Regions from separate parts of the Blastococcus carthaginiensis genome, predicted to be linked through region 3. Evidence: riboswitches for the same ligand, from Rfam matches in the RefSeq annotation. Region 3 holds a riboswitch; each other region holds the start of a gene.
What was found. A riboswitch is a leader RNA that binds a small molecule or an ion and turns the genes downstream of it on or off. The one in region 3 is predicted to bind cyclic di-AMP.

Region 1: it holds a riboswitch for cyclic di-AMP, as region 3 does, so the genes downstream of both, QOZ88_RS16125 (peptidoglycan DD-metalloendopeptidase family protein) here and QOZ88_RS03750 (C40 family peptidase) in region 3, are expected to answer to the same signal.
Region 2: it holds a riboswitch for cyclic di-AMP, as region 3 does, so the genes downstream of both, QOZ88_RS23045 (LysM peptidoglycan-binding domain-containing protein) here and QOZ88_RS03750 (C40 family peptidase) in region 3, are expected to answer to the same signal.

What each region holds. Positions count from the first base shown of each region.
Region 1 is NZ_JASNFN010000021.1:11,128-13,306, reverse strand. It holds gene QOZ88_RS16125 (peptidoglycan DD-metalloendopeptidase family protein) at 1-1,191, opposite strand, end outside; cyclic di-AMP (ydaO/yuaA leader) riboswitch at 1,216-1,347, opposite strand; tRNA gene QOZ88_RS16120 (tRNA-Ile) at 1,517-1,590, shown strand; gene QOZ88_RS16115 (hypothetical protein) at 1,693-2,121, shown strand.
Region 2 is NZ_JASNFN010000058.1:463-2,641, reverse strand. It holds gene QOZ88_RS23045 (LysM peptidoglycan-binding domain-containing protein) at 344-1,186, opposite strand; cyclic di-AMP (ydaO/yuaA leader) riboswitch at 1,260-1,405, opposite strand; RNA gene rnpB (RNase P RNA component class A) at 1,616-2,017, opposite strand.
Region 3 is NZ_JASNFN010000002.1:199,601-201,779, reverse strand. It holds gene QOZ88_RS03750 (C40 family peptidase) at 1-1,110, opposite strand, end outside; cyclic di-AMP (ydaO/yuaA leader) riboswitch at 1,125-1,278, opposite strand; gene cobA (uroporphyrinogen-III C-methyltransferase) at 1,450-2,179, opposite strand, start outside.

The DNA.
Region 1 (2,179 bases), on a different contig from region 3:
GATGCCGCGCTGGGCCAGCCACGAGACCGGGTTGGCCCGGTCGGCGTAGAGGCCGCCCCGGTGTGTCTCGAAGTGGAGGTGCGGCCCGGTGGACTGGCCGCGGTTGCCGACCTCGGCGATCTGCTGCCCGCCGCTGACCACCTGGCCCGGCGACACGAAGAACTGGTTCACGTGGCCGTAGACGGTGATGACCCCGTCGGGGTGCTGGATCGCGACGGCGAGCCCGAAGCCGCTGGCCGGACCGGCCTGCAGCACGACGCCCGGCTCGGGCGTGTAGATCGGGGTGCCGATCGGCGCGGCGATGTCCACACCGAGGTGCATCGTGCCCCAGCGCGCGCCGTAGCAGGAGGTGACCCGGCCCTGGGTCAACGCAGCGCCGCTGCCACCCGGGGCGGCGGCCACCGTCATGAGTGCCTGCTCCGCCGCCTGCGCCTCGTCGTACGCGCGGGCGGCGTCCTCGGCGCCCTTCACCTCGAGCAGCCGGATCTCGGCGTCGCGCAGCTGCTGGTCGAGGCTCGCCTTCTCCGCCGTCAGGGCGTCGAACTCGGCCTGCGCCTCGCCGAGAAGGCGGTCGGCCTCCGTCTGGGCCTCCTCGGCCTTGTGCGCGGCGGCGTCGCGCTCGGCGACGGCCGCCTTGGCCTCGCGGTCGAGCCGCGCCTCGCGCGCCTCGGCGACCCGCAGCTCCTCGAGCACCCGGGCTCGGTCCTCGCCGAGCAGGTCCAGCGTCGCCGCCTGCTGCAGCAGCTCCCCCGGGCCTTCGGCGTGCAGCACCATCTCGATCTCGGTGAACGCTTCGTCGCTGCCCATGTAAGCCTCGCGGCCCAGGGTGGCGACGTCGTCCTGGGTGCGTCCGACGGCCTCCCGGACGGCGGCGAGCTCGGCGGCGATCGCGTCGGCGTGCTGCCGGGCGCGGTCGAGCTCGGCCTGCGCGGCCAGCACGGCGCCGCTGGCCTCCTCGGCCCGCAGCGTCATCTGCTGCAGCCGCTCCTCGGCCTCGCGGACGCGCTGCTCGATGCCCTGGACCTCGGCGGCGACGCGGTCGTGCTCGCTCTGCGCTGCGCTCGGTGCCGCCGACGAGGCCGGCGCGCCGAGCAGGGACAGCGACAGCAGCGCGGTGAGGGCGATGGTCGCCCGGCCGGCGGCGCGGCGTGGGCGCCGCAGGACGCCCTTCAGGTGGTGCGTGGTCGCCAAGGCGACTGTCTCCGTTCCTCGGTCCGCCTACCAGGTCAGCTGACGGGTTCGGGCCGGAACGTGCCCTACCTGCCTGCCCGTGGAGGCGCAGGCGGGATTCACCCCAGAGAACGTGGGTCCCCGGTCCCCGCGGCGGTCAGACCGCAGAGTTCGGCGGGGCCCGCCCGAGCCCCCGGGTTCGGGAGCGGGATCGGGTGGGCCGCGAGAGACGGTACAAGCGAAACCTGGATATGTCACAGGGTGGTAACGGACCTTCGCGGTCCGCCACTCGGGCACCGGGCCGCGACGCGGTTTCCGCGGGGGCTTCTGGCAGGCTGGTACGTCCGGGGCGGTAGCTCAGCCGGTCAGAGCATGGGACTCATAATCCCTGGGTCGTGGGTTCGAGCCCCACCCGCCCCACCGAACGACGGTCGCGGTCCCGCCTCGTGCTCGACGGCGTCTCCGTTTCCGCTGCTGGTGGCTGAGCTGGCGTTTCCGCCGGGCAGGGGTGGAGGGTGCGGGATGGACACGGTCCGCTTCACGACGTGCACAGGGTCGGTTGCCGCAGTCTCGCTGCTCGTCGCTGCCTGTGCTTCCGATGATGCAACGCGGCGCGACGGCGGCCTGGCGTCCCCCGAGGCCGTCATCGCCTGCTCCGACCACGTCTTCTGGGGCACCGTCCGGGGGACGACGGAGCGAGCCGGTGGCCTGCACGTCACCTTCACGGTGGATGACTGGGTCAGGCCGGCATCGGGCGATCCTCAGGTCACGCTCGTCGCCGATGATCCGACCGAGAATGTCGGCGCCCCTGACTGGACCACATCCGAGCGACTGCTGGTGATCGACGGCCGGGAGTCCCCGCTGGCGTGGATCCAGGGCGAGGCGGCGGAGGAGTTCGTAGCCGCCTGGGAGGCTGCGGATTCCTCGCTGTCCTGTCCAGATCACTACTAGATGTCCGAGAGCCACACCTCCCGGAGATGCACAGTCCCTGACAGCCGCCCGCTCTCAC
Region 2 (2,179 bases), on a different contig from region 3:
ACCCAGCGGTCGGTGACACGACGCGCGGAGCGGCGTCTCACCCGGCCCTCGATCAGGGCGTGATCACGTCATGCCCTGCCGTCCACCGTTCGAACGCGCGCAACACGATCGGGTGCATGACGATCTCGTGACACGCCGTCGCGACCTCGGCATCCCCTTCGGGGACGCTCCACCGACGCCGACCGGGGGACGCTCCGGTGCCCCCGGCCCACGGATCAGCCCCAGGTCAGCTGGAACACCGAGATGGTGCCGACCCTGGCCGGCGAAGACTCCCGGCCATCCGACCGACCGACCACGGGTGATCGGCGTACGGCCGGCTCAGCGACGTGCGGAGGAGCGGTGGTTACGGCAGGAAGGCCACGTGCGGGTGGTCCATGTGGTTGGCCGTGGCCGAGCCGCGGTCCGCCATGGGCTGCCACGCCCAGCCCGTCCACGGACCGGCGATCCGCTGCTGCCAGATCACGTAGTCCACGCCGAGCCGGGCCGCGTTGTCGATCACGTACTGGGCGACCGCGTTCCCCTTGGCCGCGTCGGTGTACACCATGAAGTCGGCCGCGCGGCCGGCGGTCGGGCTGTGGCCGGGGCGGGTGAGTACCGTCCCGACGCCGTTCGCCTCGGCGATCTCCTGGACGGCGGGGCGGACGTGCACGTCCCACTGGTCGTAGGCCGCGGACGTCGCCACCGGAGCAGGAGCAGGAGCAGGAGCCGGGGCGGGCCGCTCAGCCCGGCTGGCGCGCTCGAGAACCGCTCCCCCGCCGCTCAGGGCGAGCACCTGCCCGACGCGCAGCACGTTCGCGTTCGGGCCGATGACGCCGAGGTTCAGGGCGTGCAGGTCCTGCCAGGTGGTGCCGTGGCGGGCCGCGATCCCGGCCAGCGTGTCGCCGGCGACCACGGTGTACGACCCCGCGGCGGCGGGAGCCGGCGCCGCCGCCGGTGCCGCCGCCGGTGCCGCGCCGGAGCCGCCGATGGTGAGGACCTGCCCGACGCGCAGGACGTTCGGGTCGGCGCCGATCGTGTCGCGGTTGGCGTCGTGGATGCTGCGCCACGTGGTGCCGTGGCCGGCCGCGAGCTTGCTCAGGGTGTCGCCGGAACGGACCGTGTGCTCGCCGGTGTGGGCGGCCGCGGGGCCGATGGCCCCCAGGGTGACGGCCGAGGCCGCTGCGAGGACCACGGCAGGGTAGGCCACGGCGGTCATGGCGCGGTTGCGGGAGGGACGACGGTGTCGACCCACGGTGCGATGGCTGTTGGGCATGGGGTGGTGAGCCTCTCGCCGCCTGCGGGGTTAGCTGTCGGGTTCGGGCGAGAGCTGCCCGGCCGCGCACGGCGCGGCTTCACCCCGAGGTCCCGGAGGGCCACGAACGGTGGGTCCCCCGCGCCTGCCCGTCGTGTTCGACGCTTCCGGGCGGCCGTGGGCAGGTTCGGCGGGCGACCTCCGGGTCCGCCGGTCAGCGGACGTGCGAACGGTAGGCAAGGCGATCGGCGAGCCAGAAGCTCGAACCCGGCCTTTTCGCGGACCCTCCGCACAGCGGCACGTGGAGTCACCGGACATGAGCGCAGCGCCCCCGTTCGCCCGGACGGATGACGCCGCGGACGCCGCACGAGAGCGGGGGGCCGACGGACGAGTCGGCCTGTACGCCGGGTTCTGTCCACGGGTGCCTCACGGCCTCCCGATGGGCGGTCATCCATCTAGGCCTGCCGTTGCCGGCAGGCTCCAGCGGTCTACCCGCAGGCTCGGGCGGGCCGCCCTCGAACGCCTGCGCGGAGCGGCGGCGGACCACCGTTCCTTCTTGACCTAGCTCCGGGTGGGGTTTACCGAGCCACGCCGGTCACCCGGCGTGCTGGTGGTCTCTTACACCACCGTTTCACCCTTACCGGCGCGGACGCCGGCGGTCTGTTTTCTGTGGCACTGTCCCGCGGGTCACCCCGGGTCGCCGTTAACGACCACCCTGCCCTGTGGAGCCCGGACGTTCCTCGGCGGCGGGGTCTCCCCCACCGACGCGACCGCCCAGCCGACTCGTCCGTCGTGCCAGGCAGTCTAGGCGTCCGGCACATGGATCCGGCAGCGCGCGGGTAGGGAGCGGCGATCCCTGCACACCCACCGCAACGAGGAGGACGACATGGGACTGATCTCCGGACTCGTCAAGGCCAACCTGCTCAAGCGACTGCTCAGCCGCTTCAG
Region 3 (2,179 bases):
GCTGTAGAAGAACACCAGGTCGCCGGGCTGCAGGGCCGACCGGGAGACCGGCGTGCCCATGGTGGACTGCATCCGGCTGGAGTGCGGCAGGCTGATGCCGGCAGCCGCGTAGGCGTACTGCACCAGGCCCGAGCAGTCGAAGGCGTTCGGCCCGGCGGCCGCCCACACGTAGGGGTCGCCGATCTGCGCCATCGCCGTGCTCACCGCGGTCTGCGCCGCCGCGCTGCCCCCGGACGGGGCGGGCGGTGCCGGCGGTGCCGGCGGTGCCGGCGGCGGGGGAGCGGCGGGAGCCGGTGCGGGCGCCGCGGCGGCGGGAGCCGGTGCGGGCGCCGCGGCGGCGGGAGCCGGAGCGGGGGCCGCTGCCTGCGGGGCCGGTGCCGCTCCAGGAGCCGCCGCCGCCTCGGCCTCGGTCTCGGCCGCCTGCGCGGCCGTGGCCTCCTCGGCCGCGGCCTGCGCGGCCTCCTCGGCGGCGTGCCGCTCGGCGGCGGCCCGGGAGGCCCGCTGCTCCTCGGCGCTCAGCCGCTCGTACTGCGCCTGGTAGGAGGCGATCTGCTCGTCGAGCCGGGCCCGCTGGGCGTCCACGCGTTCGACCTGCGCCTGCGCGTCGGCCGCGGCCTCCTCGGCGGCCGCCCGGGCGCGCTCGGCGTCCTCCCCGGCGCTCTGGGCCTCACCCAGCACGCCGTTGTTGTGCGCGGCGATGGTGTCGAGCATGCCCATCCGGTCCACCAGCTCGGTGGGCGACCCGCTGGTCAGCATCGCCTCCACGGTGCCCAGCCGGTCGCTGGTCCAGGCGCTGCGCGCCACCGTGCGGACGCGGTCCTGCGCCTCGGTCAGCGCCGCCTGCGCGGCGGTGAGCTCCTCGGCGGCCGCGTCGGCGGCCGCCTGCGTGGCCTTGAGCTGCTCACGGGTCTCGTTGAACCGCTCGGTGAGGACCTCCAGGTCGTGCGCGCGGGCGGCGACGAGCTCCGCGGCCTCCTGCGAGGTGGCCGGCCGGTGCGGCTCGGCAGAGGCGGGGAGCGGCGTCAGGGCGACGCCGCCGGCGGCCACGAGGGCCAGCAGGGCCCGCCGACCGGTGATCCGGCGGTGGGCAGGGCTGAGCGAACTCGCCATGTTCGGCGGGTCTTCCTTTCTTCCACGGCCGCCTACCGGGTGAGCTGACGGGTTCGGGCGGGAAGGCGCCCGGCGTCCGGCGGCCCGCGCGGGCCGGTCGGTCGCTTCACCCCGGTGGTGCGTGTGGTTCCCCGGTCCGGTGCCGGACGGATCCGGCGGGTGGTTCGGCGGCGTCCGGGCGGCTGTCACCGGTTTCAGCGACGGACGGGTCCGTCCGGACGGGCCCACGCTAGGGGGCGATCCGCGGCACCACCATGCCTGCGGACGACTTCGCCCGGAACCGTCGCGCTGCGCCGCGAACCCGGGCACGCAGCGTCACCGGCACGCCGCGACACGCCCTCAGTCGGCTGACGTGAGGTGCGCCACCTCGCCGACGACCCAGACCGCCGGGGGGCGGACTTCGTGCTGGGTGAGGGTGGCGGGGAGGTCGGCCAGGGTGGTGCGCAGGGCGCGCTGGGTGGGGGTGGAGCCGTCGGTGACGACGGCGACGGGGGTGTCCGGCGCGCGGCCGTGCCCGATCAGCGCGGTGGCGATGGCGGGGGCGGTGTCGACGCCCATGAGGACGACCAGGGTGCCGCGCAGCCGGCCCAGGGCGGCCCAGTCGACGAGGGACTGCGGGTGGCCCGGGGGCAGGTGGCCGGAGACGACGACGAACTCGTGGGTGAGGCCGCGGTGGGTGACGGGGATGCCGGCCAGGGCGGGGACGGCGACGGCGCTGGTGATGCCCGGCACGACCTCGACGGGGATGCCGGCGGCGGTGCAGGCCTGGAGCTCTTCGTAGCCGCGGCCGAAGACGAAGGGGTCCCCGCCCTTGAGCCGGACGACGCGGCGGCCGGCGCGGGCGTGGGTGACGAGGAGTTCGTTGATGGTCTCCTGGGCCATGGCGCGGCCGCGGGGGAGTTTTGAGGCGTCGATGATCTGGACCTCGGGGGGCAGGGAGGCCAGCAGCGGCTGGGGGCCGAGGTGGTCGGCGACGACGACGTCGGCGGTGGCCAGGGCCTGGCGGCCGCGGACGGTGATCAGGCCGGGGTCGCCGGGGCCGCCGCCGACCAGCACCACGCTGCCGCGC